Regions from separate parts of the Pseudomonas halotolerans genome, predicted to be linked through region 1. Evidence: predicted binding sites of a transcription regulator. Region 1 holds the regulator's gene; each other region holds the start of a gene.
What was found. The regulator FliA, encoded in region 1, starts transcription of late flagellar genes. The targets are predictions, from matches to a motif close to CTAAAGTTTNNNNNNNNNNNGCCGNTAA.
Positions count from the first base shown of each region.

Region 2: a site for FliA is predicted at 1,941-1,968, ahead of motA (flagellar motor stator protein MotA). Genes of this name have one in related genera too.
Region 3: a site for FliA is predicted at 6,128-6,155, ahead of flgM (flagellar biosynthesis anti-sigma factor FlgM). Genes of this name have one in related genera too.
Region 4: a site for FliA is predicted at 6,725-6,752, ahead of AAIS01_RS06190 (methyl-accepting chemotaxis protein). Genes of this name have one in related genera too.

Region 1 is NZ_JBCNTJ010000010.1:98,558-106,270, reverse strand. Features, by position in the region: gene flhA (flagellar biosynthesis protein FlhA) at 1-436, shown strand, start outside; gene flhF (flagellar biosynthesis GTPase FlhF) at 448-1,797, shown strand; gene fleN (flagellar synthesis regulator FleN) at 1,915-2,745, shown strand; gene fliA (RNA polymerase sigma factor FliA) at 2,742-3,485, shown strand; gene AAIS01_RS15420 (chemotaxis response regulator CheY) at 3,652-4,023, shown strand; gene AAIS01_RS15415 (protein phosphatase CheZ) at 4,042-4,827, shown strand; gene AAIS01_RS15410 (chemotaxis protein CheA) at 4,858-7,143, shown strand; gene AAIS01_RS15405 (protein-glutamate methylesterase/protein-glutamine glutaminase) at 7,192-7,713, shown strand, end outside.
Region 2 is NZ_JBCNTJ010000006.1:72,622-80,334, reverse strand. Features, by position in the region: gene AAIS01_RS10490 (rhodanese-like domain-containing protein) at 1-289, opposite strand, end outside; gene AAIS01_RS10485 (HDOD domain-containing protein) at 332-1,870, opposite strand; gene motA (flagellar motor stator protein MotA) at 2,037-2,888, shown strand; gene motB (flagellar motor protein MotB) at 2,890-3,927, shown strand; gene rsgA (small ribosomal subunit biogenesis GTPase RsgA) at 4,000-5,031, opposite strand; gene orn (oligoribonuclease) at 5,282-5,824, shown strand; gene AAIS01_RS10460 (trimeric intracellular cation channel family protein) at 6,061-6,675, shown strand; gene queG (tRNA epoxyqueuosine(34) reductase QueG) at 6,657-7,713, opposite strand, start outside.
Region 3 is NZ_JBCNTJ010000001.1:76,763-84,475, reverse strand. Features, by position in the region: gene AAIS01_RS00405 (response regulator) at 1-652, shown strand, start outside; gene AAIS01_RS00400 (sensor histidine kinase) at 645-1,337, shown strand; gene AAIS01_RS00395 (glutamine synthetase family protein) at 1,679-2,920, shown strand; gene AAIS01_RS00390 (MFS transporter) at 2,989-4,362, shown strand; gene AAIS01_RS00385 (flagellar brake protein) at 4,425-5,171, opposite strand; gene AAIS01_RS00380 (flagella synthesis protein FlgN) at 5,261-5,728, opposite strand; gene flgM (flagellar biosynthesis anti-sigma factor FlgM) at 5,777-6,091, opposite strand; gene flgA (flagellar basal body P-ring formation chaperone FlgA) at 6,265-7,029, opposite strand; gene AAIS01_RS00365 (chemotaxis protein CheV) at 7,108-7,713, shown strand, end outside.
Region 4 is NZ_JBCNTJ010000003.1:332,140-339,852, reverse strand. Features, by position in the region: gene AAIS01_RS06215 (CitMHS family transporter) at 1-1,106, opposite strand, end outside; gene AAIS01_RS06210 (AtuA-related protein) at 1,157-1,480, opposite strand; gene AAIS01_RS06205 (acyclic terpene utilization AtuA family protein) at 1,480-2,826, opposite strand; gene AAIS01_RS06200 (LysR family transcriptional regulator) at 2,928-3,806, shown strand; gene AAIS01_RS06195 (CAP domain-containing protein) at 3,852-4,703, opposite strand; gene AAIS01_RS06190 (methyl-accepting chemotaxis protein) at 4,972-6,606, opposite strand; gene AAIS01_RS06185 (undecaprenyl-diphosphate phosphatase) at 6,875-7,705, shown strand; gene AAIS01_RS06180 (DUF1294 domain-containing protein) at 7,702-7,713, shown strand, end outside.

The DNA of each region.
Region 1 (7,713 bases):
CATTGCCGAGGCGATCGCCAACAACGCCTCCAAGAGTCAAGATACCGCCGCTCTGGTCGCTGCGGTGCGGGTTGGCGTATCCCGCGCAATCGTCCAAAGCATTGTAGGCACTGAGTCCGAGCTGCCTGTGATCACGCTGGAGCCAAGGTTGGAACAGATATTGCTCAATAGTCTGCAGAAGGCAGGACAAGGCTCGGAAGAGGGCGTTCTGCTGGAGCCAAGCATGGCCGAGAAGCTGCAGCGTTCGCTGATCGATGCAGCCCAGCGGCAGGAGATGCAAGGCCAACCGGTGATCCTGCTGGTGGCCGGTCCGATTCGCGCGATGCTCTCGCGGTTCGGGCGCCTCGCGGTCCCGGGGCTGCATGTGCTGGCGTACCAGGAAATACCGGACAACAAGCAAGTGACCATCGTTGCGACAGTAGGGCCCAACGGCTGAGGTAGTGGTTTATGCAAGTGAAGCGTTTTTTCGCCGCCGATATGCGTCAGGCCATGAAGCTGGTTCGTGACGAGCTGGGCGCTGAAGCAGCCATCATCGGCAACCGTCGGATCGCCGGCGGTGTCGAGCTGACGGCGGCCCTGGATTACAAACTGTCGGCGCTGGCCCCGCGAGTTCCGAACATGGAGCTCGAGGATGAGCTGCGCAAGACCCAGTCGCGCATCGCCAGTGCCCAGGCCGAATTGAGCTTGCGCAGCAGCGACGGCGAAGCCAGTGCGGGCACCAATCGTCAATTGTTCGCTGGCCAGCCACTGACCGCCGGACTGCCGTTGACCGCTGCCGAGCCGCTGGTCGAGCAGGCCAAGGCTGAGCCGCGTCGTCCAGCACCGGTTCAGGCCGCATCAGGCGGTGGTGTCGACCCGCGTGCGCTGGACTCGATGCGCTTCGAACTCAACAGCCTGCGTGAACTGATGGAAGTTCAGCTCGGCTCTCTGGCCTGGAACCAGTTGCAAGGCAACCGTCCGGCCCAGGCTAACCTGTGGCGTCGCCTGCAACGCATCGGCCTGTCCGGCCCGTTGTCCCGCGACCTGCTGGCGCTGATCAACGATATCGAAGAACCTCGCCAGGCCTGGCGCATGCTGCTGGCGCACCTGGCGCGGATGATCGCCACGCCAGAAGTCGAGCCGCTGGAAGAGGGGGGAGTCATTGCCATGGTCGGTCCGGCCGGCATGGGCAAGACCACCACCCTGGCCAAGCTCGCGGCGCGTTATGTACTCAAGTACGGCGCCCAGAGCATCGCCCTGGTGAGCATGGACAGTTTCCGTATCGGTGCCCAGGAACAACTCAAGACCCTGGGCCGTATCCTCAATGTATCCGTCACCCATGTGGATCCGGGCCAGTCCCTGGCCCAGGCGCTGGAACCGTTGCTGCGCAAGCGCGTCGTGCTGATCGATACCGCCGGCCTGCAAGCCAGCGATCCGGCCCTGCGCATGCAGCTTGAAAGCCTGGCCGGGCGTGGTATCCGGTCAAAAAATTATCTCGTGTTGGCAACCACCAGCCAGAAACAGGTTCTAACCGCCGCATACCACAGCTACAAACGCTGCGGGCTGGCCGGCTGCATCCTGACTAAGCTGGACGAAACGGCAAGCCTGGGCGAGGTGTTGAGCCTGGCGATCGGTCATGATTTACCGGTGGCCTACCTGACCGACGGGCCGCGGATCCCGGATGATTTGCATCTGCCGCGCCGTCATCAACTGGTCAGTCGTGCCGTGAGTGTGCAAATGCAGGAAGAACCCAGCGAAGAAGCCATGGCTGATATGTTCGCTGACATCTACCACAGCCCGACCAAGCAGGTCGGCTGAGGTAATCATGAATATTTTTTGTACCTACATCGATGGTCTGCCATGCATTGTTCCTTCATGCGAGCGCGCAGCCAGTAATGTGGCCTCCGTCTAAGTAAGACAAGGTAAAGAACGAACATGGGCAGCATGCATCCCGTACAGGTGATCGCGGTGACCGGCGGCAAAGGTGGCGTCGGCAAGACTAACGTGTCAGTGAACTTGTCCCTGGCTCTGGCAGAGCTTGGCCGACGGGTCATGCTGCTGGACGCCGACCTGGGCCTGGCGAACGTCGATGTGCTGCTGGGGCTTACCCCCAAGCGCACGCTGGCGGATGTGATAGAGGGCCGCTGCGAACTGCGCGACGTGCTGCTGCAGGGGCCCGGCGGGATTCGCATCGTGCCGGCTGCCTCGGGCACCCAGAGCATGGTCCATCTGACTCCGGCTCAACACGCCGGTCTGATCCAGGCCTTCAGCGACATCGGTGACAACCTCGATGTGCTGGTGATCGACACGGCTGCCGGTATCGGTGATTCGGTCGTCAGTTTCGTACGCGCTGCCCAGGAAGTGTTGCTGGTGGTCTGCGACGAACCGACGTCCATCACCGACGCCTATGCCCTGATCAAATTACTGAACCGTGACTACGGCATGAACCGCTTCCGCGTCCTGGCCAACATGGCCCAGAGCCCGCAGGAAGGCCGCAACCTGTTCGCCAAGTTGACAAAGGTCACGGATCGCTTCCTGGACGTCGCCCTACAATACGTCGGCGCAGTGCCCTACGACGAAAGCGTACGCAAGGCCGTCCAGAAGCAACGTGCGGTTTATGAAGCTTTTCCCCGTTCCAAATGCGCACTGGCGTTCAAGGCTATTGCCCAGAAGGTTGATACCTGGCCATTGCCGGCCAACCCTCGCGGGCATCTGGAGTTTTTCGTCGAGCGTCTCGTGCAACAAACAGCAGGGCCCGTGTTATGACAGCCAGCGGTTACAACCATCTCTACAAAAAATCGGCACGGGACGCCCAATACGAATTGATTGAGCGTTATGCCCCGCTGGTCAAACGTATCGCCTATCACTTGCTGGCGCGGTTGCCGGCCAGTGTCCAGGTCGAGGATCTGATCCAGGCGGGCATGATCGGGCTGCTCGAAGTGTCGAACAAATACGACGCGAGCAAGGGCGCCAGCTTTGAGACCTATGCCGGTATTCGCATCCGCGGGGCAATGCTCGACGAAGTCCGCAAGGGCGACTGGGCACCGCGTTCGGTGCACCGCAATACCCGCATGGTCAGTGACGCCATTCGCGCCATTGAAGCTAAAACCGGGCGTGACGCTAAAGATCATGAGGTTGCGGCCGAACTCCAATTGAGTCTCGATGATTATTACGGGATTTTGAACGATACCTTGGGCAGTCGCCTGTTCAGTTTCGACGACCTGTTGCAGGACGGCGAACACGAAGGGCTGCACGAGGACGGCGCGAGTGCTCACATGGAGCCATCGCGTGACCTGGAAGATGAACGTTTCCAGAGCGCGCTGGCGGATGCGATTGCCAATTTGCCGGAGCGTGAGCGACTGGTCTTGGCGCTGTACTACGACGAAGAGCTGAACCTCAAGGAAATCGGTGAGGTCCTGGGGGTCAGCGAATCGCGGGTCAGCCAGTTACACAGCCAGTGCGCGGCCCGTTTGCGGGGGCGTTTGGGGGAGTGGCGAGCGCGCTGACAGCAGTGTGGGGACACTGCGAACGAGTCTGGCCTGGCCTGCGCTGAGCCAGTCTTTCTCCGTTGTCCTCCAGACCGTTGTCGAGTGTTGTGCCGGATTGATTGAAATGGCGCGTTCAGGTGCTGGGCGCGTTTAAGACTGCTTGGAGGTCGAATTGGACAAGAACATGAAAATCCTCATCGTTGATGACTTCTCAACGATGCGGCGGATCATAAAAAACCTGTTGCGTGACCTTGGGTTCACCAACACGGTCGAGGCCGACGATGGCACCACTGCCATTCCGGTTCTCAACAGCGGAAGCATCGACTTTCTGGTGACTGACTGGAACATGCCCGGCATGACCGGTATCGACTTGCTGCGCCATGTGCGCGCCGACGAAAAACTCAAGCACCTTCCGGTGCTGATGGTCACTGCCGAAGCCAAGCGCGAGCAGATCATCGAAGCGGCTCAGGCCGGTGTGAACGGCTATGTGGTCAAACCCTTCACGGCCCAGGCGTTGAAAGAGAAGATCGAAAAAATCTTCGAACGCATCGGTTAACGGCGCCACGGGGGAGCTATGGATAACGAATCTTCAATGGGTGATTTCGAATCGACCCTGAAAAAACATGCCCGCGAACTGGTCGACAGCCTTGAAAAAGGCCGCTTTGGCGATGCGGTTCAAATGATCCATGAGCTCAACCAGACCCGTGATCGCGGTCTGTATCAGGAAGTGGGCAAGCTCACGCGTGAACTGCACAGCGCGATTGTCAATTTTCAGATCGACCCGAACATGCCGCAGGCCGAGGAAGTCTCGCAGATCACCGACGCCACCGAGCGTCTGGGGTATGTGGTCAAGCTGACTGAGGCCGCGGCCAACCGCACCATGGACCTGGTGGAGAACGCAACGCCGCTGGTCAACGGCCTGAGCGATGAAGCCCAGGCCTTGAGCACCGACTGGGGTCGGTTCATGCGGCGTGAAGTCGGCGCTGAGGAGTTTCGGGAGCTGGCCCGTCGGGTTGACGGTTTCCTGACGCGCAGCAGCACCGAGAACCGCGCCGTGGCGAGCAACCTAAATGACATTCTGCTGGCTCAGGACTATCAAGACCTGACCGGCCAGGTGATCAAGCGCGTGACCCAACTGGTCACCGAAGTGGAAAGCAACCTGCTCAAACTGGTGTTGATGGCCAGCCAGGTCGACCGCTTTGCAGGCATCGAACACGACCGTGAAGCGATACTTGCTGAAAAAGATCCACAAAAACATCTCTCTCAGGGTGAAGGTCCGCAGATTCATGCCGATAAAAGAGAAGACGTTGTGTCCGGTCAGGACGATGTGGACGATTTGCTGTCCAGCCTTGGATTCTGAGTTTTAGCCCTGTTTTAGGAGCAGCCATTAATGAGCTTCGGCGCCGATGAAGAGATCCTTCAGGATTTCCTGGTTGAGGCCGGCGAGATTCTAGAGCAACTTTCCGAACAACTGGTCGAGCTGGAAAGCCGACCGGATGATGCGGATCTGCTCAATGCAATTTTTCGCGGTTTCCACACTGTAAAAGGAGGCGCCGGCTTCCTCCAGCTCAATGAGCTGGTGGAGTGCTGTCACATTGCCGAGAACGTGTTCGACATCCTGCGCAAGGGTGAGCGTCGCGTTGACTCGGAATTGATGGACGTGGTGCTCGAAGCGCTGGACGCGGTCAACAGCATGTTCAGCGAAGTGCGCGAGCGCTCACCGATCACTGCTGCTACGCCTGAGCTGCTCGCCGCGCTGTCACGCCTGGCTGAGCCGCAATCGGCTGACGAGGTCGCCCCCGCCGCCGAACCGGTCGTTGCCGAGCCGGTCGCCGAGGAGTCCGGCGATATCACCGATAACGAATTCGAACAACTGCTGGACTCGCTGAACGCCGTCAAGGCCCAAGCCCAGGCTCCGGCTGCGCCTGCTGCCCCGGCTGCGCCGGCCGCCGATGCCGCCACCAGCGATGAAATCACCGACGCCGAGTTCGAGTCGCTGCTCGATCAGCTTCACGGCAAGGGCCAGTTCGCCGTGGATGCAGTCGTCCCGCCGAGCGCCCCGGCTGCCCCGGCTGCCCCTGCCGCCCCGAAAGCAGCGGGCGACAACTCCGATATCACCGACGATGAGTTCGAGGCTTTGCTCGATCAGTTGCACGGCAAGGGCAACTTTGCCGTGGACGCACTGGATTCGGCCATCGCTTCGGCGCCGACCCCAGCCAAGCCTGCCGCCGCCGCAGCGGGCAGCGACCTGATCAGCGATCACGAGTTCGAATCACTGCTCGACGAACTGCACGGCAAGGGCAAGTTCAGCGAGGTCGGCACCGCCTCAGCAGCCACTGCGCCTGCCGCCACTGCCACAGCGGCTGCGCCAGCGGAGAAGGCCGCGGCCAAACCCGCCGCCAAGGCACCGGAACCGAAGGCTGAGACGCCCAAGCCTGCCGCTGCGGCCGCCCCGGCGCCAGCCCGTGCACCGGCGGCTGCGCCGGCGGATAAACCGGCCAGCGAAGCCGAGACGACTGTTCGGGTCGACACCGCTCGCCTGGACGAGATCATGAACATGGTCGGCGAACTGGTGCTGGTGCGTAACCGCCTGGTGCGCCTGGGCCTCAACAGCCAGGACGAAGCCATGGCCAAGGCCGTGTCGAACCTGGACGTGGTCACGGCTGATTTGCAGACTGCGGTCATGAAGACCCGTATGCAGCCGATCAAGAAAGTCTTCGGGCGCTTCCCGCGCCTGGTTCGTGACTTGGCACGCCAGCTCAAGAAAGAAATCAACCTGGAACTGGTGGGCGAAGAGACCGACCTGGACAAGAACCTGGTCGAGGCCCTGGCCGACCCGTTGGTCCACTTGGTGCGCAACGCGGTCGACCACGGTATCGAGTCGCCGCAAGAGCGCGAAGAGTCAGGCAAGCCCCGCAGCGGCAAGGTGGTGTTGGCCGCCGAGCAGGAAGGCGACCACATCCTGCTGTCGATCTCCGACGACGGCAAAGGCATGGACCCGAACGTACTGCGCTCCATCGCGGTGAAGCGCGGTGTGATGGACAAGGATGCCGCCGACCGCCTGAGCGATACCGAGTGCTACAACCTGATCTTCGCCCCGGGGTTCTCGACCAAGACGGAGATTTCCGACGTGTCGGGCCGTGGCGTGGGCATGGACGTGGTGAAGACCAAGATTTCCCAGCTCAACGGTTCGATCAACATCTACTCGACCAAGGGCCAGGGCTCGAAAATCGTCATCAAGGTCCCGCTGACCCTGGCGATCATGCCGACGCTGATGGTGATGCTGGGCAACCAGGCGTTCGCCTTCCCACTGGTCAATGTCAACGAGATCTTCCACCTCGACCTGTCGCGCACCAACGTGGTGGACGGCCAGGAAGTGGTGATCGTGCGGGACAAGGCCCTGCCGCTGTTCTACCTCAAGCGCTGGCTGGTCAGCTCCGCGGCTCATGTCGAGCAGGGCGAAGGCCACGTGGTGATCCTTTCGGTGGGCACCCAGCGGATCGGCTTCGTCGTCGACCAGTTGGTGGGCCAGGAAGAAGTGGTCATCAAGCCGTTGGGCAAGATGCTCCAGGGCACCCCGGGCATGTCCGGCGCCACCATCACTGGCGACGGTCGCATCGCACTGATCCTCGATGTGCCAAGCATGCTCAAGCGTTACGCCGCACGGCGTATTTGATTCTGGAGGGGCGCGGCCTGCAGCCGCGTCTCGTCTAACGGAGTGTTTATGGTAGTTAAAGTCCTGGTGGTGGACGATTCGGGGTTTTTCCGCCGCCGCGTCTCGGAAATTCTCTCGGCGGACCCGAGTATTCAGGTCGTCGGTACGGCGACCAACGGCAAAGAGGCAATCGATCAGGCGCTGGCGCTCAAGCCGGACGTGATCACCATGGACTACGAGATGCCGATGATGGATGGCATCACGGCGGTGCGGCATATCATGCAGCGCTGCCCGACCCCCGTATTGATGTTCTCCTCCCTGACTCACGAAGGCGCCCGAGTGACCCTCGATGCGCTGGACGCCGGGGCGGTGGATTTCCTGCCGAAAAACTTCGAAGACATTTCGCGCAACCCCGACAAGGTTCGGCAGTTGCTGTGCGAGAAGGTCCACAGTATTTCCCGCAGCAACCGGCGTGTCGGTGCCTATAGCACACCTGCGCCAACGCCTGCACCGGCGCCAGCCCCGGCTTCTTCGGGCAGCTTCAACCCGGCCCCTGCGCGCAGTGCCCCGGCCCCAGTGCCAAACCGTTCC
Region 2 (7,713 bases), on a different contig from region 1:
GCCCGGCCCAACCACCGCCTTCATCGTCATAGACGACGTAGACCGCATTCGGGTTATGCCCTAATTCGCCGAACAGCGCCTCGAGGTCGGCTTTTGCTGGCAGCAGACCCGGCGCCGGGGGCTGGCCCAGTTGGGTGCGCTTGGGGTCGACGAAGCGTGCGCCAGGGATGTGCCCGGTGCTGTAGCGGGCGGCGCTGGTCAGGTCCACCAGAATCAGTTCGCGGGCATCGAGGCGCGACAGCAAGTCGCTCGGCTCGATTACCAGCGGCAAGCCAGAGAAGTCAGGCATGTGAGGTCTCCAGGGGCGCAAAGGGAAAAGATTGTATCAAGATCAGCGACCGCGGTTGGTAAAGCTGTGCAAGGCGCGTTCGATACACTGCACGGTTTTACCGAAGGCCTGCACCGTCACGTCCGAGAAGGGCCCGCCGCCCTGGTCCACCGCCACCAGCATGATCACTCGGCCGTTGCAGGTCAGTGAGCGTAACAACAGGTGTTCACCGCGAAACAGGCTGCGCAGGCCCGGCGGCAGCAACGCCGAAAACTGCGCGTTGTTGTCCGGGTTCAGGCGAACCTGGGCCTGTTGAGCCTGCAACCGTTGCAACACCTTGCTTTGGCTGATGGAAAAGCTCATGGCCGCCGCTTCGTTGGGCAGGCCGGCGATCTGGTGTACGCGCAGGCTGGTCTGGCTGCGGTCGGCCATCAGAATCATCACTCGTCGCATGCCGCATGCCACCAAGGCGTCCCGTGCCGAGGTGGTCAGGTGCATGGCGTTGCTGAACGGGCTCGGTTCCACCAGCAGTTCGGCGCATTGCTTGCGCCATTGAGTCAGGTCTTCGGCGCTGGGCGGGGCGGCTGGCAGCAGCCCCGGGTGGACGCGTCGGCTGCCCCGGGGCCAGATCAGCGCCACGGCCGGATGCCAGAGGTCCGGCATGGTGTTATGGCGGGCACTGTTGACGGCTTGCTGGTGCAATTGCTGCTGGACGTCATCCATGGACATCTGCAGATACAAACTCGTGAGGTATTGCCAGCGACTGCTGTGAGGGCCGTCCCACGCCTGTTGCGCTGAAAGGGCTAAACCGTTGGCCAGCAGTACCGTATTGGCTGGCTGATTGAGCCAGCGCCGCAGGGTCGGGTCATCGTCCAGGCGATTCTGCTGGCGCAGCGGGTGTTCACTGTCCCGGGCGATACGCAGCACTTTCACCAGCTCGCGACGCTCGTTGAGCAGCAGGCGGTAGCCCTGCGCCACCCAGACCGGCAGGCGCCAGGTCTCCACCAGCGCCAGGCAGATGTTCAGCAGGCCGACGCCGAACAGCTCGCGCTCCACCTTGCTCGCTGATTGGCCCTTATGGACAACCCGCAGTTCCCACTCTTTCAGCAACCCTGGATGAGTCAGGGCCAGCGGCCAGAGGGGGGACAGAAACAACAGGCTGCCCCAATGGATGTCTTGCCACAGCCGCGCCAGGCGGCTGGCAAAAAAGCCATTGGCCTGTTGCGTTGCGTGCTGGCTGATCAGTTGCAACTGGCGCAGGGCAACAGGTATTTGCTGCTCTGGCAAAGAGGGCAGGCGGGCGAGCAATTCTTCGGTGCGCTTGAGGCCGAGGCGGTTGATCGCCACTTCGAGATTTTCTGCCGGTTCGGCAAAGTTGCCATGGGTGTGGTGGTTGGCTTCACGGATGACGCTCAGCGCCAGGGCGGGGCTGTCCTGGATCAGCTCGGCAATGTCACGCAGTGAGCGATGGCTGTCGGCAATGGCTTTGCAGACCAGATCATGACTGGCCTGGGGCACCGGCAGATGGACGCCCTCAAGCAGCTTTACCCAGCCTTCGAGGGTGGTCGGTCGTGGAGTTGGAACCTTCGTTTCGTTAGCCATGGCTGGACGCGATCATCATAGGGAGTATCTACGCCCGGAACGGGGCAAATTGGCTTTTCGCCTGAACTGGCTATAGTCTGGCGCAGTTTTGCCGATAAGTAGAAGAAGAGATTTTTCAGCTTCCGAATATGACCTTGAACCCGACTTAAATAAGTACTTTCTATCTATGGCTAAAATTATCGGCATCATTGTCGTGTTCGCGAGCGTTCTGGGCGGATACGTGCTTTCCCATGGCAAGATCGCCGCCCTGGTCCAGCCCTTTGAGGTCCTGATCATCGGCGGTGCGGCCCTCGGCGCATTTTTGCAGGCCAACCCCGGCTACATGACGATGCACGTGCTCAAGAAGTCCTTGAGCATGTTCGGCTCGCGCTTCAGCCACACCTTCTACCTTGAGGTGCTGGGGCTGATCTACGAGATCCTCAACAAGAGCCGCCGCGAAGGCATGATGGCGATTGAAGGGGATATCGAAGACGCGGCATCCAGCCCGATCTTTGCCAAGTACCCCACGGTACTCAAGGATGAGCGCATGACGGCGTTCGTCTGTGATTACCTGCGCATCATGTCGTCCGGCAACATGGCTCCCCATGAGCTCGAAGGCCTGTTCGACATGGAGCTGTACAGCCTCAAGGAAGACCTGGATCACCCGTCCCACGCCGTCAACGGCATCGCCGACGGCATGCCGGGTTTCGGTATCGTCGCGGCGGTATTGGGCATCGTGGTGACCATGGCCTCCCTGGGCGAAGGTGACCAGGCGTCCATCGGCCTGCACGTGGGTGCGGCTCTGGTGGGTACCTTCTTCGGTATTCTCGCCGCGTATGGCTTCTTCGGCCCGCTGGCCCACTCCCTGGCCCACGACGCCAAGGAAGAACTCAACGTCTATGAAGCCATCAAGGCTTCGCTCGTGGCCTCGGCCTCGGGCATGCCGCCATCGCTGGCCGTGGAGTTCGGTCGCAAGGTCCTGTACCCGGCGCACCGTCCAAGTTTCGCCGAGTTAGAACAAGCGGTTCGCGGTCGCTGAGATGGAAAATAACCAGCCGATCATTATCAAGCGCGTCAAGCGCATCGCCGGCGGGCATCACGGGGGCGCCTGGAAAATCGCCTTCGCCGACTTCGCAACGGCAATGATGGCGTTCTTCCTGGTCCTGTGGCTGTTGTCCACCGCCACACCGGAGCAGAAGATTGCCATTGCCGGTTACTTCAAGGACCCGGTCGGTTTTTCCGAGAGCGGAACGCCCTACATCATCGATCTGGGTGGTTCGCCGACCCTGGCGCCGGAAAATACCCTCAACCCGGAAGTTGAGTCCCAGCCTCAGCCGGACAAGGTGAAGGTGGACGCCGATCAGGCCGAAGGCATGGCCGAAGAGGTCGAGCGCGAGCGTCTGGAGCTGTTGCTGCAAGAGTTGCAGAACAAGGTCGAAGAGAACCCTGAACTGCAGAAGTTCAAGGACCAGATCCTGTTCGAGATCACGCCGAATGGCTTGCGTATCCAGATCATGGACGCCGAGAACCGTCCGATGTTCGACTCCGGCAGCGCGCGTCTGAAACCTTATTTCGAAGATATCCTGCTGGCCATGGCCGACACCATCAAAGCGGTGCCGAACAAGATCAGCATCAGTGGCCATACCGATGCCAAGCCTTTCATCGGCAAAGGTGATTTCGGGAACTGGGAGTTATCCGCCAACCGTGCCAACGCTGCACGTCGCGCCTTGGTGGCTGGTAGTTATCCGGATGAGCAGGTGGCGCGAGTGGTCGGCTATGCCTCTTCGGCGTTGTTCGATCGTCAAGACCCGTTCAACCCGGTCAACCGGCGTATCGATATCGTGGTGTTGACCAAGAAGGCTCAGAAAGCCATCGAAGGTTCGCAAACCGATGATCCTGCGCCAGACCCGGCTCAGGGCGCCGGTGCGCCGGGTGAAGTGCCGACCACGCCTGGCGCGGCGGCGGATCCGAACGCACTGCCGGCGGACCAGCAGCCTGTTCCCGCCCATGAGGTACGCGAGCGTCTGAACCTGTTCGATGATCTCGCACCGAAACCGGCCGAGCCGCCTGCGCAGTGAGGCCTGCTTGCTTTTGTGGCGAGGGAGCAAGCTCCCTCGCCACAATTGTGTCCGGCTTACCTTTCTTTCAGGTCAGTAACTGCTTTCCGGCAAGCTGGCGATGATCGAGCGATAGCTGTTCATCCGTTGCTGTTGCACACGACCGTCTTCCAGTGCCTTGAGCAGGGCGCAACCCGGTTCACGGTCGTGCTTGCAATCGCGGAAGCGGCAGGTGCCGATCAGGTCGTTAAACTCGATGAACCCTGCTTCCACATCGGCTCGGCTGACGTGGCCCAGGCCAAACTCGCGGATGCCCGGCGAGTCGATCAACTCACCGCCGCCGGGGAAGTGGAACAACCGCGCCGTGGTGGTGGTGTGAGTGCCCTGGCCGGACAGCTCGGACAACGGGCCGACGCGCGTCTCGACTTCCGGCAGCAGGCTGTTGACCAGCGACGACTTGCCGACGCCGGACTGGCCGACAAACACGCTGATGCGCCCGTCCAGTTGTTCCTGCAATTTCTCCATGCCATCGCCGTGGTGAGCCGAAACTTCCAGCACCGGGTAGCCCAATTGCCGATAGACCGAGAGCAATGCGTTCAGCGCCGGGGCGTTGTGTTCATCGATCAGGTCGAACTTGTTGAGCAGCAACAATGGGCGGATGCCGGCGTGTTCAGCCGCTACCAAATAGCGGTCGATCAGGTTGGCGTGGGGCTCAGGCAGCGGGGCGAAGACGATGACGATCATGTCGACGTTGGCCGCCACCGGCTTGAGCTGGCCTCGGCTGTCCGGACGACACAGTTCGGTGTGGCGCGGCAGCTGAGCCACGATCACACCGATGCCTTGGTTGCCGGCACGCCAGACCACCTGGTCACCGGTCACCAGAGCGGGCAGGTTGGCGCGCAAGTGGCAGCGGAATACCTGGCCGGCCAGTTCACCTTCACGGGCCTCGACCTCGACCTGTACACCGAAGTGCGCGATCACCAGACCGGTCTGTTCAGGGCCCAGGTCGCCGCCCTCCAGCGCTTGTACCGCGCTGGATTCGCGTTTGGCGGCGCGGGCGGCGCGCTCACCCTGGATTTTTTCGATGCGCCAGTTCTGACGACGATTGAGTTGGCGTTTGGCCATGGGTGTTCCGTATGAAGAATGCAGCGATTAGGTAAAACGGCCGCGAGTTTAGCACGCTCAAGGCCCGGCCTCGGGTTTGAACGAAAAGTCGCCGAGCGGCGATCAGGCAAGGCGAAACAGGCGAGGAAGCGCAGCTGACTGGTTGTCAATGAGCATTGCGAGCCTGTTTTCAACGCAGCACGATCGTCGCGCAGGCACTTTTCGTTCAAAGCCTAAGCTAAACTGCGCAGCTACGCCGAGGAGCTCCCCCATGCAGAACCCGCAGAACCTGATCTGGATCGACCTGGAAATGACCGGTCTGAACCCGGACACCGACGTGATCATCGAAATGGCCACCATCGTCACCGACAGTGATCTCAACACCCTGGCCGAAGGCCCTGTGATCGCGATCCATCACAGCGACGAGATCCTGGCCGGCATGGACGAATGGAACACTCGCCAGCACGGCGGCTCAGGCCTGACCCAGCGGGTGCGCGAGAGCAAAATCAGCATGGCTGAGGCCGAAGCTCAAACCATCGCCTTTCTCGAACAGTGGGTGCCCAAGGGCAAGTCACCGATCTGCGGCAACAGCATCTGCCAGGATCGTCGTTTTCTCTATACCCACATGAAATCCCTGGAAAGCTACTTCCATTACCGCAATCTGGACGTTTCCACTCTCAAGGAACTGGCCGCCCGCTGGGCGCCCGAGGTGCGTGACAGCTTCCAGAAGGGCGGCAGCCACCTGGCCCTGGACGACATCCGCGAGTCCATCGCCGAGCTGCAGCATTACCGCAAGCATTTCATCAAGTTCTGATTGAGGCGCACGGCGCTCTTGTGGCGAGGGGATTTATCCCCGTTGGGCTGCGTAGCAGCCCGCTAGAAAGCCAACACTTGATCGGTTTGGCACCTGAGTAGCCGTGTTGGGCTGCTGACGCAGCCAGCGGGGATAAATCCCCTCGCCACAGGTTCTGTGGTGGGCATGTCAGGGGCTGCCCTCTTTTGGTGCCTGCCCAAACTGGCTAGACTGCGCGCCTTCCTGTATGGACCGCCATCATGTTGCTGATGCTTTACCTGATCGCCATCACCGCCGAAGCCATGACCGGCGCCTTGTCTGCCGGGCGTCGTGGCATGGACTGGTTCGGCGTGGTGCTGATCGCCTGCGTCACGGCGTTGGGCGGTGGCTCGGTGCGTGATGTGCTGCTCGGCCATTACCCTCTCACTTGGGTCAAGCACCCGGAATACCTGGTGTTGACCACTGCTGCGGCGATGCTGACGGTGTTCCTGGCGCGCTGGATGCGTCATTTGCGCTCGCTGTTCCTGGTGCTCGACGCCGTAGGCCTGGTGGCGTTTACCCTGATCGGTTGCATGACCGCTCTGGAAATGGGCCATGGGATGCTGGTGGCTTCGGTCAGTGGCGTGATCACCGGCGTTTTCGGTGGCATCCTGCGGGACATTTTTTGCAACGACATCCCGCTGATCTTCCGTCGCGAGCTGTATGCCAGCGTCTCGTTTGCCGCGGCGTGGTGTTACATGCTGTGTGTCTACGTGCAGTTGCCAAGTGAACAGGCCATCCTCATCACCTTGTTCGGCGGCTTCCTGCTGCGGCTCCTGGCGATCCGCTTTCACTGGGAAATGCCCAAGTTCGTCTATAACGACGAGGTCTGACGCTCGGCGTGTTGGCGCAATGCCCATTGCACATGCTCGCGCACCAGCTCTGACGGATGGTCGCGCCGCGCCTCAAGCGCTTGCAAGACCGGGATGGTTGAAGGCGCATTGCCCAGCCCCACTGCCAGGTTGCGCAACCAGCGTTCGTACCCGGCGCGGCGCAGGGGTGAGCCCTCGGTACTGCTGAGGAATTTTTCCTCGTCCCACATGAACAGCTCGGCCAACCCGGCATTGTCCAGGTTGTGTCGCGGTTTGAAGTCGCTTTCTCCGGACGGTCGGGCGAAGCGGTTCCACGGACAAACGATCTGGCAGTCATCACACCCGAACACCCGATTACCAATCAACGGTCGCAGCTCTTCGGGGATGGCGCTTTTGAGTTCGATGGTGAGGTAGGAAATGCAGCGTCGGGCATCCAGGACGTAGGGGCCCACGAAGGCATTCGTAGGACAGATGTCCAGGCATGCGGTGCATTTTCCGCAGTGTTCGCTGGCGTGGGGCGGGTCAACCGGCAGCGGCAGGTCGACGAACAGCTCGCTCAGGAAGAAATAGCTGCCGGCCTTGCGGTTCAGTACCAGGGTGTTTTTCCCGATCCAGCCCAGGCCGGCCTGTTCGGCGATGGCTTTTTCCAGCACCGGCGCGCTGTCGACGAAGGCGCGATAACCGAAGGGGCCAATGATCGACTGAATTTTTTCTGCCAGTTGCTGCACGCGTTTACGGATCAATTTGTGGTAATCGCGGCCCAATGCATAACGCGAGACGTAGGCCTTTTCTGGTTGGCCAAGCATCTGCGCCATTTGCGTGTCGCCCGGCAGGTAGTCCATGCGCAGCGAAACCACGCGCAATGTGCCCGGCACCAGCTCCGCGGGGTGCGAGCGTTTGCTGCCGTGGGCCCCCATGTAATCCATCTCGCCGTGATAGCCCGCGTCGAGCCAGCGCTGCAGATGTTGCTCATGCTCGGCCAGGTCCAGGCCGCTGATGCCGACCTGCTGGAAGCCCAGCTCGCGGCCCCAGTCCTTGATGGATTGGGCGAGGGCGGGC
Region 3 (7,713 bases), on a different contig from region 1:
CGAAAAAGGCCTCGATACCCGCACCCGGCTGGAGATCAACACTACCCTCAGCGCCGTGGCGAAGGAGAACCTCAACGACCCGGGGTTGCAGGTCCGGGCGCGGCTGATGAAGGCCACCAGCCTGTTGCTCAACGATGCCGAAACCGCCGAGAAGCTCACCGAACAGGCCTTGCAGCGCCTCGATGGCATGGAGCAGTTCATGAGCGCCGAGGCCGCGTTGCTGGTGGCCAAGCAGTTGCAGATGCTTGGCCAGACCAGCGCCGGGGAGTCGATGCTCAAGAACTGCGCGGAAATCTACGGTGATGACCCGGCGGTGATGCAAGGCATTGCCAAGCTCACCGACGACCCGAACATCCTCAATCAGGGCAATGCCGCCGCCGAGTTGAACCGCGAAGGTGTGCGTGTCTACAAGACCGGCGCCTTGCCCGAGGCGCGAGAGCTGTTCCGGCGAGCCCTGAAGATGCAACCGAAGAACATCAGTATTGCTTTGAACATGGCGCAGTCACTGTTGCATGGCACCGATACCAGCGTGGAGTCGGAACTGCTGCAGGAATGCCGCGCCTGCCTGAAACTGGTGGGCATGATGCCCGACACCGATGCGCGTTTTGCGCGTTATCAGAAACTGCGAAGCAAGGCATTTGGCGATGAATGACAGCGAACAGGCCCTCGATTTTTCCACGGTGATCGCATCTACCGTGCACGACATGAAAAACTCCCTGACCTTGCTCATGCAGGCTCATACCCAATGGCTTGAGCGTTTGCCCGACCCTGAGCGGCAGACGTCGGAGCAGGGCGTCATGGAGTTCGAGTTCGCTCACCTCAATGGCCTGCTGGTGCAGTTGCTGGGGCTGTACAAGCTGGGGGTCAACCAGTTGCCGCTGCATCCGGCCTATCACGAGCTGGATGACTTTATCGAGGCGCAACTGGCCGGCCATCAGGACGTGTTCCGCAGCCGCGGGATCATGGTCACTTACGACGTCGACCCCCTCAGCCCCTTGGGTTTTTTCGATCGTGAGCTGATTGCCTCCGTGCTCGACAACAGCATCAACAATGCCATCCGCCACGCGCGCCAGGCGTTGCTGATCAGTGCGAGCGACGAGGCCGGGCAACTGGTGCTTACCATCAATGACGACGGCGAAGGCTACCCGGCCGAGATGATCGAGCGTCAGGCCGAGTATGTGCAGGGCATCAATCACAGCAGCGGCAGCACCGGGCTGGGCTTGTACTTCGCCGCGCGGATTGCCGGGTTGCATCAGCGTGGTGGGCTGTGCGGACGTACGGAGATTGCCAATGGTGGTGTGTTGGGTGGGGGCGTGTTCCGGATTTATCTGCCCTGAACCTGCTCGGCACTCATAAATCTGTCGACACAACCCCCTGTGGGAGCGAGCCTGCTCGCGATAGCGGTGTATCAGTCAACTCAGCATTGGCTGACCCGACGCCATCGCGAGCAGGCTCGCTCCCACCCAGTATTCCAGGGCTTGTTGTTTATTGTCTTGGGCCGCTTGATATTCCGAACACCCGAAGCCTATTTTGTACGGGTTGCCGTTCGCGGCTCGCACATTACAAGGATTGCGTCATGACGACCGATGGCCAGTGTTCACTCGCGCAGCGACTGACGGGCATTGATGAGATTGAGTGTGTCACCCCGGATTTGAATGGCGTGCCACGAGGCAAGGTGATGACCGCCGAGGGCTTCCTCGAGGGCCGACGGTTGCAGATGGCGCGGGGTGTGCTGTTGCAATGCATCATGGGCGGTTATCCGCCGGCGCGTTTCTATGGCAGCGACGACGGCGACCTGGCGCTGGTGGCCGACCCGAAACAGATCCACCGCCTGCCCTGGAGCGAACAGCCGCGAGCCTTGGCGATTTGCGACGCCGATGAGCTGACCGGGGAAAGCTCGCGGCTCTCCACGCGCGGCCAGCTCAAGCGCGTTGTTGCCCGTTATGCAGCCCTTGGCCTGGCGCCCGTGGTGGCGACCGAGCTGGAATTTTTTGTGTTTGCGCCCAACCCGGACCCGACCCAACCCTTCCAGCCGCCCGTGGGCCTGGACGGACGGCGTGAAGACGGTCATTCGGCGTTCAGCATCAGTTCCAATAATGGCCTGCGCCCGTTCTTCAAAGAGGTCTATGCCTGCATGGCGGCGCTGGGCTTGCCCCGCGACACCTTCATGCATGAAATGGGCGTGAGCCAGTTCGAGATCAACCTGCTGCACGGCGACCCTTTGTTACTGGCCGACCAGACGTTCCTGTTCAAGCACCTGCTCAAGGAAGTGGCGCTCAAGCACGGCCTGACCGTGGTCTGCATGGCCAAGCCCCTGGCCCATACGCCGGGCAGTTCGATGCATATTCACCAGAGCGTCGTCGAGCTGGACAGCGGCCGTAATGTGTTCAGCGACGAAGCGGGCGAGCCAACGGCGGCGTTCCGGCATTTCATCGGCGGGCAACAGGCCGGCATGGCGGATTTCACGGCGCTGTTTGCGCCGAACGTGAATTCCTACCAGCGCCTGTGTCACCCCTATGCGTCACCGAACAATGCCTGTTGGTCCCATGACAATCGTTCGGCCGGGTTACGGATACCTGCCAGTTCGCCGGCGGCCCGTCGGGTCGAGAATCGCTTGCCGGGGGCCGATGCCAACCCGTATCTGGCGATTGCCGCCAGCCTGGCTGCGGGGCTTTATGGCATTGAAAACCGCCTGGAGCCAAGCGCCGCGATCCAGGGCGAATTCCAGGTGCCGGATAATCTTTCGCTGCCATGTACCTTGCATGCCGCCCTGGAACGTCTGAAGCGTAGTCATCTGGCGAAGGAACTGTTCGGTACGGAGTTCATCGAAGGCTACATCGCTTCGAAGACTATGGAACTGACCAGCTTCTTTGATGAAATTACTCCCTGGGAGCGGCGTGTTCTAGCGGCCCAGGCCTAACCAAACGTCGCATTCGGGCTATCTTCAAAATAGCCCGTACTCATCTCAAGGAGCCGCTCGGAACGCCGATGCGCCAAATCTGGAAACCTTTTCGAGCGCTGTATTTCGCCTCGCTGATGATGTTGATCGGCTCGGGCCTGCTGAGTACCTACCTGGCCCTGCGCCTGGCCGCCGACAATGTCGACAGCCTGTGGGTCGGTGCGCTGATGGCTGCCAACTACTTCGGCCTGGTGCTGGGCGGCAAGATCGGCCACCGACTGATCGCCCGCGTCGGGCACATCCGGGCTTATTCGGCCTGCGCCGGGATCGTCGGTGCGGCGGTGCTGGGCCATGGTTTGGTGGATTGGCTGCCGGCCTGGATCGTGCTGCGGGTGATCGTCGGCCTGGGCATGATGTGTCAGTACATGGTGATCGAGAGCTGGCTCAACGAGCAGGCCGATGCCAAGCAGCGTGGCGTGGTATTCAGTGGCTACATGATCGCCTCCTACCTGGGTCTGGTGCTGGGCCAGTTGATTCTGGTCATGCACCCGTCCCTGGGGCTTGAGCTGCTGATGCTGGTGGCGCTGTGCTTTGCCTTGTGCCTGGTGCCAGTGACATTGACCCGGCGAATTCACCCGGCGGCGCTGCATCCGGCGCCGATGGAGCCACGCTTTTTCATCAAGCGTGTGCCGCAGTCGTTGAGTACGGTGCTGGGCTCGGGGCTGATTGTCGGCTCGTTCTATGGCCTGGCGCCGCTGTACGCCTCTCAGCAGGGGCTGTCGACCGAACAGGTGGGTCTGTTCATGGGTAGCTGCATCTTTGCCGGATTGCTGGTTCAGTGGCCCTTGGGCTGGCTGTCCGATCGCTATGACCGGGCGCTGCTGATCCGTTGTTTTGCGCTGGTCCTGACGGTCTGTGCGCTGCCGCTGGCGATCCTGCCGACGGTGCCGTTGGAGGTGCTGTTCGTTGCGGGGTTCTTCTGTTCGCTGGTGCAGTTCTGCCTGTATCCGCTGGCGGTGGCGTTTTCCAACGACCACGTAGAAGCTGACCGACGGGTATCCCTGACTGCCATGCTGCTGGTGACCTATGGGGTTGGCGCCAGTATCGGACCGCTGGTAGCAGGGGTGCTGATGAAGATGTTCGGCAGCCAGATGCTCTATGCCTTTTTTGCCTTCTTCGCCCTGGTGCTGGTGTGGCGAATCCGGCCGAAGGCGGTGACCAACCTGCATCAGGTCGACGACGCACCGCTGCATCACGTGGCGATGCCGGACAGCATGTCCAGTTCGCCCCTGGTGGCGTGCCTCGATCCCCGGGTGGACGAACAAGTGGTGCAGGAGCAGATGCACGTCGAGCCTGTGCCGGCGGAAGAGCCAGTCGACGAAGAACCCGTCATGGAGGAAGCTGCCGCCGCAGAGGCGAACGACGAGCCGCCGAGCCCCGATTTCACTCAGGCCAGGCCTTGAGCCAGCCATAAAAAAACGGGCAGTCACCGCAAGGGACTGCCCGTTTTTTTACGTGTCGAAAATCAGAGGTCGTCTTTGTCGAAACGACGGGCTTCGCGCTGCAGTTGATACACAAAACGCTCAACCTGCCGTTGCACCAGGCCGCTGATGTTGTGAAAACGCACGCCGGCGAAGGTGGTGTTGAACCTTTCCTCGAAATGCAGGTAACGAAGTTCGACCGGAGCGGTCATGTTGCCGAAGGGCAGAGCCGCGATAAAGCGCTCGTAGACCTGACCCAATTGCAGACGCGCAGTAATGTCACCTTCGAAACGCAACTTGCAGCCTGTGGCGGAAATGTCCAGCAGCTTGCCGTCCACCGGTGACTTGAGTTTGTCGCCGCCCAGCTCGACGTTCACAAGTTGCGCCAGCTTGAGGGCGGCACGGAAGGCGTTGCGGCGTTGGTGGTAAACCACTTCGTCAGGCAAGGCGCCGCGATAGCAGCGACCATCGCTGGACTCATCGATGGTCAAAGGGCCGTTGCCGTCCCACGCGATGCGCACGCCATCATGAAAACCCTCGACACGAAACGGCTCGCCCGCCAACAGGAAGCGTTCGCCGTCCCGGGGGATCATTTCGTCCAGGGCGATGGAGTTGCTTTCCCGGTCGACATCGACCAAATAGCTCTGGAAGCGCTGGCTGCGTTCGTGAAAGGTGATGATCAGCGGGTCGTGGCTCTCTTGCAGCATCCGCAGGTTGCCGGAAATTTCCAGGGGCGTGGTAAGGACCTTGGGGGGCTGCGGAGCATCATCCGCGTTTGAGGCATTGAACACGGTGGGTCAATCTCCAGGCAAAATACGACGAGTAGCCAGCATTTTGCCAGCATGTGTCGCGCGTTGATAGAGCGCCGGCACTGTTCGTTTCATGCCTGGCTGAGCGGGCGGTGCTTGACCATCTTGGCGGTCGAACCGCGAGCGTCATAGAGCGTCGGGATTTCACCGCCGTTGAGGATGCGCAACTGGTTGGCGGTGGCAGCCTGCTGAACCTGGATTGACTGGCCGTTGCGAGCGTTGGCAGCCTGGCATTGAGCGAGCAGGTCGTTGAGCACCTCGCTTTGGGCCAACAGTTGATCGCCAACCGACGAATGGCTGGCCAGTTGCTCAAGGCCGTCGCGATTGGCGGGCAGGTTGAGGCTGGCGAGGATTTCGCTGCGCTTGCGGCCATGCTGATCGAGCAGAATGATCAATGCCTGTTTCTGCGCCAGAATATTCTCCAGCGACGGCATGTCGCGACCATGCAATGCCAGGGACTCGGCCTGCAGTAACGCCAGCAATTGTTGCGCAGGGGCAAAGTCGTCGGTGATCAGTTGCAATAAATTCGTGTCGTGCATGGCTGGCCTTGGTTCTTAAGCGTCCAAAAGCCTGGCGCTGGCGGTGGCCTAGCGCTGGGCTTCGAAGTTGAGCAGTTTGCTGGCTACACGGTTGCTGTCGACTTTATAGCTGCCATCGGCGATTGCTGCTTTCAACTCGGCCACGCGGGCGTTGTCGACGACAGGTTGATCGCGCAGCTTGTCAGTGACCTTCTGCAACTGCTGAGCCTCATTGCTAAGGTGTACCGACTCCCCGTTGCTGACAGTGGCGGCTTTTTCGGCCTGCGCGGACTTGTCGGTTTCGACGGTTTCCTTGCTGGCATTAGGACGCGTGGTGCCTGTTAGCGGTGAAGAGCTGTTTAAACGATTGAAATCGATGACCATGGTAAAAAACCTCTGGGTATTTGGACGCTTGCCATGTTTTCGGCCACCCCCCAAAAAACTTTAGGCTCATTTATTCAATGAACGTGCGCACGTCTGCGCTTGCCTTTGCGTAAGGCACAGTCTAGGGAACACCGTGGGCAAGCGCCAGCTCTCTACCCATTTCCAGCCGATTGTTACATGGCCACTTCCACATGGCCGGGGGCCATTACCTGCGCCTTGATAACGCGTTGGGAATTAAGGTTTTTCACTCGAATCTGTTCACGCATGCCACCGTTGGATAACGCCTCGCCCGGCATCCGCACGGCCAGGGTCCCACTGCGGGCGGTGATGACCACCTGATCGCCCTTGCGGACCACTTCGGCCTGTTCCAGGTGGACCAAGGTAATGACCTGGTCGGCGACCATTGGTCGGACAAGTTTCTGGCCGATGGCCTGATCGACGGAGGTCAGGAACCCTTGGTTGATCTGGCTGACATCCCGTTCCCGCAGCGTCACGTCCTGAGGCTCGACGATCCCGGCCCGCTTGAGCGGACGGGTGGTGGTGACGATTTCGCGAAACAGGCGCACTTGAGCGGGCACGAACACCGTCCAGGGCGCGGCGCTGTCGCAACGCAGCTTCACCGTGACCCGACCCAATGGTCTGGCCGGGCTCTCCAGAGACGCAGTCAATTCCTTGTCGCACATGGGCATGCGCAGGCGCGGGTCGAGCTGGTTGACTTCGATTTCGTAGCGACCTTCGGTTTGACTGGTTGCCAGGTAGTCTTCTACGGTGAATTCAAGAAAGCCCTGAGTGACGCCGATAAGGAGATCAGGCAAGGTAACCGGAACAGCACCAACGGCAGGGCCGCCCAAAGCGAGCAGGCAGGCAGCCAACAGTGCACCGAGCCAGTGGCGGCAGTGAGTGGTCAGGCGTCGAAAAAATGTCGTTTGTGCGTTCATGCCGGTTCAATAGCAAGCCCCGTGCCGTTTAGTGATGAATGCGCGTCGGACACATTAGCGTTAGGTAGGAGTCAGGGCATGGCGGGAGTAATGGATTCGGTAAACCAGCGCACTCAACTGGTCGGTCAGAATCGCCTGGAGCTGTTGTTGTTCCGTCTCGACGGGCAACAGATGTACGGGATCAACGTATTCAAGGTTCGCGAGGTGCTCCAATGCCCGAAGCTGACCCTGATGCCCAAGTCCAGCCCCGTCGTGTGCGGTGTGGCCAATATCCGCGGAGCAACCATCCCGATTCTTGATCTGGCGATGGCCACCGGTTCGGGGCGGCTGCTGGATCAGAGCAATCCGTTCGTGATCATCACCGAGTACAACACCAAGACCCAGGGTTTCCTGGTGCGCTCGGTGGAGCGCATCGTCAACATGAACTGGGAGGAGATCCATCCGCCGCCCAAGGGCACCGGTCGCGATCACTACCTCACGGCGGTGACCCGGGTCGATAACCAGTTGGTGGAAATCATCGACGTGGAGAAAATCCTCGCCGAAGTGGCACCGACCCCGGAAACGATTTCCGTGGGGGTGATCGACGCCGAAACCCAGCACAAGGCGATTTCACTGCGTGTCCTGACGGTCGATGATTCTTCGGTGGCACGTAAGCAGGTGACCCGTTGTCTACAAACGGTCGGT
Region 4 (7,713 bases), on a different contig from region 1:
GGCACGCCCGCGGCGGCGGCCACGTCCCTGATTACCGGCAACAGGGCAAAGTAGTAGGCGTCCGGCGAAAAGATCATCCCCAGGGGGACGCCAAAAAAACCGACGATTACATGCAGGTACTGAGCGGAGCCGGCCGGTAGAAAGTCGATCAGTGCCAAGGCCATGCCATCGGACATTTTTGCCCCGGAGAGCACACCCAACAACACGGCGGCGGCCATCATCACCAGGACCATTTGCAGGGCGTCGGACGCATGGGCCTTGAGGCGTTCGGCCTGGGCGTCCAGGGAGGGGAAGTTCAGCGGCAGGGCAATGCCCAATCCCACCATGAAACAGGCATAGAGCGGAAAGATACCGGTGAACAGGCACGCCAGGATCGCACCGGTCAGCGCCACGTTCAGCCAGTACCGCAGGTCGCGGGGCGAGAGGCCGAACTCGCGACCTTCGCTGGCCAGGCTGTCCAGATCGACGCTGGCGGCCGCTCCCAAGGACATCGGCCGACGACGCTGGGCGCGCGAGCCCAGTACCGTCGCCACCAGCAACATGCAAACCAGGCCCACCAGTTGCACTGGCAGCAAGCCCAGCCAAAGCTCGGTGGCGTCCAGCCCTGAAACCGCGGCGGCCCGGGCCGTGGTGCCGCCCCAAGGCACCATGTTGATCACCCCGGCGGTGGTGCCCACCAGGCACAACAGCATGGCCGGGTTCATGTTCAGGCGCTTGTACAACGGCAACAGTGCCGGAATGGTCAGCAAAAATGTCGCGGCACCTACCCCGTCCAGATGCACCACCGACGTCACCAGCACCGTGACCACTGCCACGGCCAGCGGCTTGCCACCGGTGCTGCGGATCAGCAGATTGACCAGCGGGTCGAACAGCCCACGATCACGCATGATCCCGAAAAACAGAATGGCAAACAGAAACAGCGCGGCGGTGGGCGCCACGGTGATCAATCCGGCCTTGATGAACTCGCCAATTTGTCCGGGGTTGAAACCGGCCAGCAGGCAGGCGGCGACGGGGAGGGTGGTGAAGGCGACGACGGGGCTGATCCTGCGCAGCAAGATCAGCCCGATGATGACCAGCATCATCAAAAAACCCAACGTTGTAATCATGGTGCAGCCTCTCTTTTTATTGTTGTCGACGGGACGGGCGCGTGAGTCCTTCAGCCCTGTGGTCTGGGCAGGCGCAGGGCCAGGAGCAGATAACTCAAACTCTTGCCATGCCGATCAAGGCCGCAACTGAGGTTGACGCCGCCTTCCAGGGCGTCTTCGAGGACGAAATTCAGCGCGTGCAGATTCGGCAGTTCATAGCGATGCACTTTGGACGGCTGGCGCGTGGCAAATTGTTCGGCGACTCGTTCGCAGGTCAATTCGCGCAGCAACCAGGGGTAGTGCGCCGGATCGAGGGGCAATACCGCAATGCTGAGGATGTTGCCTTTGTCTCCGGCACGAGCGTGGGCGAAGTCGGCGAGGGTGACCAGATTCATCAGTACCACTCCAGGGTCGTGTGGATTTCGCTGCGTGGCAGCAGGAAACTGCGGGTGGTGACGGCTTCAGCGAGGTGCCGGCGAACGCCGCCACCGCCGGCCGGACCGTTGGTGTAAAGCGACTCCACTTCGGCCAACAGGGTCTGGACCATTGCCTGGTCGGTGTGGGTGAGGCCGACGCGCACACGCACATCGTCGAGGGCCGGCGCCAGAGCCAGTCTTTGTTCCAGATAGCGGCCTCCGTGGTCATTGAACAGGCTGGCGACACCCGACAAATCGATCCAGGGCTGTACGCCCGGCGCCAGCCGCTCAAAACGTTGCAGCAGAATCTCTCGGGCCAAGGCGGCGCGGGCTACGGCACCGGGGCCGGCATAGGAAATTTCCGCCTCGCCGAACCATAGCCCGCGCACACCGGCCAAGCCCTTGAGCGTATCGGGGCGCGGATGGCCCAGCAGGCCGCTGACCTCAACGCGGTCATCACCCAGGTCGTGGACGCGGGCTTGTCCCAGGTCCAGCACCACATCCGGGGTCAGGTAGCGGCGCGGATCATGCACCTCGTATAGCAATTGCTCCTTGACCGTCTGTTCGCTGACGCGCCCCCCGCTGCCCAGGGTTTTGCCAATGATCAAGCGTCCATCCTCATGGATTTCGGCAATTGGGCAACCGAGGTTCGCCGGGTCCGGGATCTCTTTGACCCCAGGGTGGGCAAAGTACCCGCCGGTGACCTGGGTGCAGCATTCCAGCAAATGCCCGGTCGCGGTGGCGATGGCCATTTTCTGCCAGTCGTCGGCGGCCCAGCCCAGCCCATGGCGAATCGCGCCCACCGCCAGCGAGGGATCGGCCACGCGCCCGCACAGTACGATGCCGGCACCTTCTTGCAGCGCCGTATGAATGCCGTCGGCCCCGGTGTAGACATTGACCGATACCACGTCTGCCAGATCCTGGGGCAGCCATTGCTCGAAGCGCGGCGGGGTTTCTTCCAGCAGGTCATCGCCCAGAACGCAGGCAATTTTCAATGTCGGATAGCGTCCTGCCAGTGTTGCTCGCAGGCGCTGCGCGGCGGCTCTGGGATTGGCTGCGCCACCATTGGTAATGATGGGGATCCCGGCTTCGATACACACATCCAGCATCGGTTCGAGGAAATCGAACAGGCGAGAGGCGTATCCGGCTTGAGGATCGAGCCCCCTGCGCAACTGTGCTTCGGCCAGCGTCCGTTCGGCCAGCAGTTCCAGCATGATGTAGCGCTGGCCGTTTCGTTGCGCCAGATCCTGGGCCAGGCGCAAGGCGGCGTCCGGGCGATCATTGGCAAAACCGGCGCCGCATCCGACGAGAATTGTTTTGGTCATGTCCGTTTCCACTGAGGGGATGGCCCATAGTGGCGGGCATGGATTGTTCTGTGAATTTTAAAGGTAGAATCAATTGATCCATTATCTTTATAAGTGCCGCCATGAACGTTTCTTTCCGACAGCTGCGTGCCTTTATCCTGATCGCGGAAACCTCAAGCTTCACGCGCACCGCTGAACAGCTTCACCTGTCCCAACCGGCGCTGAGCTACAGCATCCGCAAACTGGAAGAGACCATGGGATTGCAGTTGCTGGCGCGTAACACCCGCAGTGTCGAGTTGACGCTGGCCGGCGAGCACTTCCTGCCCCAGGCCCGGCGCATGCTCAGGGACATGGACGATGCCGTACGCGACGCTCGCGACACCCTCAGCCTGAGTCGCGGCTCCCTGCGCCTGGCGGCACTGCCCACGGCTGCGGCTTCGTTCCTGCCTGTCGTCATCGCCGCGTTCCAGCGCCAACACCCCGGTGTGCGGGTGAGCGTACTGGATGGTCGGGCCGGGGAGATCATGGGCTGGGTGCAGCGCGGCGAGGTAGACGCGGGCATTACCTCGTTACCCGACGACCTGTCCGGGCTCAGCTTTGTGCGCCTGCTGGATGACAATCTCGTGTTGCTGACCCACAAGGACCATCAGCGTGACAGTCTGGACGACTGGAAGCGCAGGCCCTATATCGCCTTGACCCCCGACACCAGTATCCGGCCCTTGGCCGACGCAGCGTTGCGCTACCTGAATGTCGAGCCTGAGCCGGCCTGGGAGGTGGCGCACATGAGCACCGCCACTGCGCTGGTACGCGAAGGGTTGGGATTTTCCCTGCTGCCGGCCAGTTGCACGGCAGTGTTCAATATGGGTGAGCAGTGCGCTGTGATCGCCATCGACCAGCCCGGCAAACGTTCGATCGGCTTGTTACAACGCAAACCAGTGGCCCAGTCACCGTCGTTGAGCCAATTCATGCAGCATTTGCGGCAAACGCTGCGCCAGCAATGACAGTGTCATCGTCATCGCGAGCAAGCTCGCTCCCACAAGAATCGGCTATTGGGTGCCAAACATCGCGGTCCAATAAATCCCGGCATCGCTCTTTGGGTCCATGGCATAGCCGGCGCCCAGCTCTTTGAACTGCGGGTTCATCAGATTGGCGCAATGCCCGGGGCTTGCCAGCCAGCCGTCCACCACCTTGAGGGCTGTATCCTGTCCAGCGGCAATGTTCTCGCCAATCAATTGGCCGAGGTAACCGGCCAGCTCGGCGCGGTCGCCGGGCATACGGTTGTCGCGATCCTTGTGGTCAAAGAAGTTGTTGTTGGCCATGGCGCGGCTGTGGCTCACGGCGGCCAGAGCCAGCGTGGCGTTCCAGGTCAGCGGCGTGGTGGCCGTGAAGGCTTCGGTGCCGCAGCGCCGCGGCTGGGCACGAGCCGTGTTGATCAGCTTCAGCAGCTTCTGGCCTTCGGCCTGCCAGTCTCCCAGGCGCGCCGACAACAGTGGGCGCGCCAACACGATTCGCCATTCGCGATCCAGGCGACTGACGCCGATGTCGACGAACTGTGGATCCAGCACCACCTGGCAGAAGCTCTCCCGCACCGCTTTCATCGCAGCTTGCGCGTCTCGCGGCCCGGACAGGCTGATGGCCTGCACGTTGACCATGGGATAGGCCGTGCGGGCCAACGCCTGCTGCAGGTCGCCAATGCCGTTGGCCGACAGGATCAGCCGCGAGTCCATGGCCAGCGGCGGCAACTCCAGAGAAGCTTGATCCGCGCAGCTTTGCGACTGGCTGCGGTAAAGGTTGATGGACTCGACCAGTTGCGTCTCTTCGTTGGCCAGGACACTGGTGGCGAAGGCCAGGCCCAGCGACAGCCCGATAAGACGCATGACGGATGAAATGGCACGCATGTAAATCTCCCCTGAGCGGACGGCGCCTATGATGCGCAATTTTTGCCCGGCTGGGGCAACGGTATTCACGCTCTCTTGAAATCCCTTGCAACGGCACCGCTGGGTACCGTTTGGGACAATCTCAAGTAGTGGGATCAATTTTCAGGCGAATAAGTCCATTTGCGTCGATTCAAGGCCAAAAACCGCCGAATGATCAGCTCATCCAGTTCCCTCCATCGACGTTACAAGTCTGTGCTACCCCATGTTCGCCCGGGCGAGGAAACACGCGCTAGACCCTGAACTGCTTCAGCAACCCGTTCAATTGTTCACTCAGCGACTTGAGGCGGGTGCTCGCCAGGCTCGATTGCTCGGCCGCCAGGGCGGTGCTGTGGGACAGACCCGCAGCCTGGGTGACGTTCTGGTTGATGTCTTCCACCACATGGGCCTGTTGCAGCGTGGCGCTGGCGATGGAGGCGTTCAGGCTGTTGAGGTTGCGCAGGGCCTGACCGATAGCATTGAGACTGGCACCTGCCAGCCCGGCTTGTTCAATGGTCAATTGCGAAGCACGGCTGCTGTCGCTGATGACTTTCACCGCCGCCTCGGAATGGTTCTGCAAGCGTTCGATCATCGCCTGGATCTCGGCGGTGGACTTCTGCGTGCGCTGGGCCAGCAGCCGCACTTCATCGGCCACCACGGCAAAGCCGCGACCTTGTTCACCGGCGCGGGCCGCTTCGATCGCGGCGTTGAGGGCCAGCAGGTTGGTTTGCTCGGCAATGGAGCGGATCACCTCCAGCACGCTGCCGATCTGGGTGCTTTCGCTGGCCAGGGTGCGGATCACTTCCACCGCCTGGTCGATGGTCTGGGAGAGTCGGTCGATCTGCTGCAGGCTGCCGTCGATGTTGACCTGGCCTTGCTGGGCCTGGGATTCGGCATCGCGCATTTCGCTGGCGGCGTGTTCGGCGTTCTTGGCGACATCTTGCACGCCGTAGGTCACTTCGTTGATTGCAGTGGCCACCAGTTCCATCTGTTGCGATTGCTGCTGGCTGCGCTCCTGGGCCTGGGCGGCGTCGTTACCCAGTTCGTTGGACGATTGCCCCAGCGCACGGGCCGAGTCCTGCAACTGGCTGACGACTTCGCGCAATTTGGCGGTAAAGGCATTGAAATGCCGGGCCAGTTGCGTCACTTCATCCTGGCCATGGGTGTCGAGGGTGCGAGTCAGGTCGCTTTCGCCGCTGGCAATGTTGGCCATGGCATTGACCGTTTCCTGCAACGGCCGAACGATGCTGCGCACGATCAGGGTCAGGAGCAAGCCCATGAGCAGGGTGATCGCCAGGCCGATCAGCGAGGCCTTGATCACTTGAGACTGGAATTCTGCCTGCACGTCATCCACGTACACGCCCGAACCGATGATCCAGCCCCAGGGCTCGAACAATTTGACGTAAGAGGTTTTCGCCACTGGCGCCTCAGCGCCCGGTTTCGGCCAGAGGTAATCCACCATGCCCGCGCCCTTGGCCTTGGCAATGGCGACCATCTCGTTGAACAGCGCAAAACCATTCGGGTCGCGAATTGCCGAGAGGTTCTGGCCTTCGAGTTTCGGGTTGGTCGGGTGCATGACCATTACGGGGGTCAGGTCATTGATCCAGAAGTAATCACTCTGGTCATAGCGCAAGCCGCGCACCGCACTAAGCGCCTGCTTCTGCGCGACCTCGCGGGTCAGGGTGCCCGCTGTTTCCAGGCCATGGTAGTAGCTCAGTACACCACTGGCAGTCTGGACCACATGCTGGGTTTTCTGCACCTTGGCCTGATACAGGTCGGTGTGGATCTGCTTAAGCATGAACGCGCCCAAGGTGAACAACATCACGATGGACACGACCAGGATGAGCCACAAGCGTCGGCTGATCGACACATTGCGCAAGCTATTCATACGCTGTCACTCCGGTTTCTTATTCTTGTCATCTGACCGCCTGAATCCGGCGCGGGCAGGTAGGACCTGGTGCCCAAGAGCCATAACGCGGCAGCGTTATCAGGGCTTGTCTGATAGGATTTCGGCCCCGCGGCGCAAAACCTGAGCCTGTTCCAGTTTTTTCATTGGTTTTTTTGAGAAATCGCAGTCACCGTGCGCCTGCTGTTTACACCTGCATAACGCTTAAATTTTGATGAGACGTGCGCAAGCATAGTCTTTTGGGGGATGAATGGATTTGTGGACCGCCTTTCAGGCACTGATTCTTGGCGTGGTAGAAGGCTTGACGGAGTTCCTGCCGATCTCCAGCACGGGGCACCAGATCATTGTCGCGGACTTGCTCGAGTTCGGCGGCGAGCGCGCGATGGCGTTCAACATCATTATCCAGCTGGGGGCGATCCTGGCGGTGGTGTGGGAGTTTCGGCGCAAGATCTTCGACGTGGTACTGGGCTTGCGTACCCAGCCCAGCGCTCGCCGGTTTACGGCCAACCTGCTGATTGCCTTCATGCCCGCCGTGGTCTTGGGCGTGCTGTTTGCAGACCTGATCCACGAATACCTGTTCAACCCGATCACCGTGGCCACGGCGTTGGTGCTGGGTGGTTTCGTGATGCTCTGGGCCGAGAAGCGCCAGCATACAGTGCATGCCGAAACGGTAGACGACATCACCTGGAAGGATGCACTGAAAGTCGGCTTCGCCCAGTGCCTTGCGATGATTCCCGGCACCTCCCGTTCAGGCTCGACCATCATCGGCGGCTTGCTGTTCGGGCTGTCGCGCAAGACCGCGACCGAGTTTTCGTTCTTCCTGGCGATGCCAACCATGGTCGGCGCAGCCGTCTACTCAGGCTATAAATATCGCGAGCTGTTCGTGCCGGCGGATTTTCCGGTGTTCGCCATCGGCTTCGTCACGGCGTTCATTTTCGCCATGATCGCGGTCAGGGGCTTGTTGCTGTTCATCGCCAGCCACAGCTACGCGGTATTCGCCTGGTACCGGATCGCGTTCGGCCTGTTGATTCTGGCCACCTGGCAATTCGGTTGGGTGGACTGGACGGCGGCCCAGCCATGAGCCGCCCG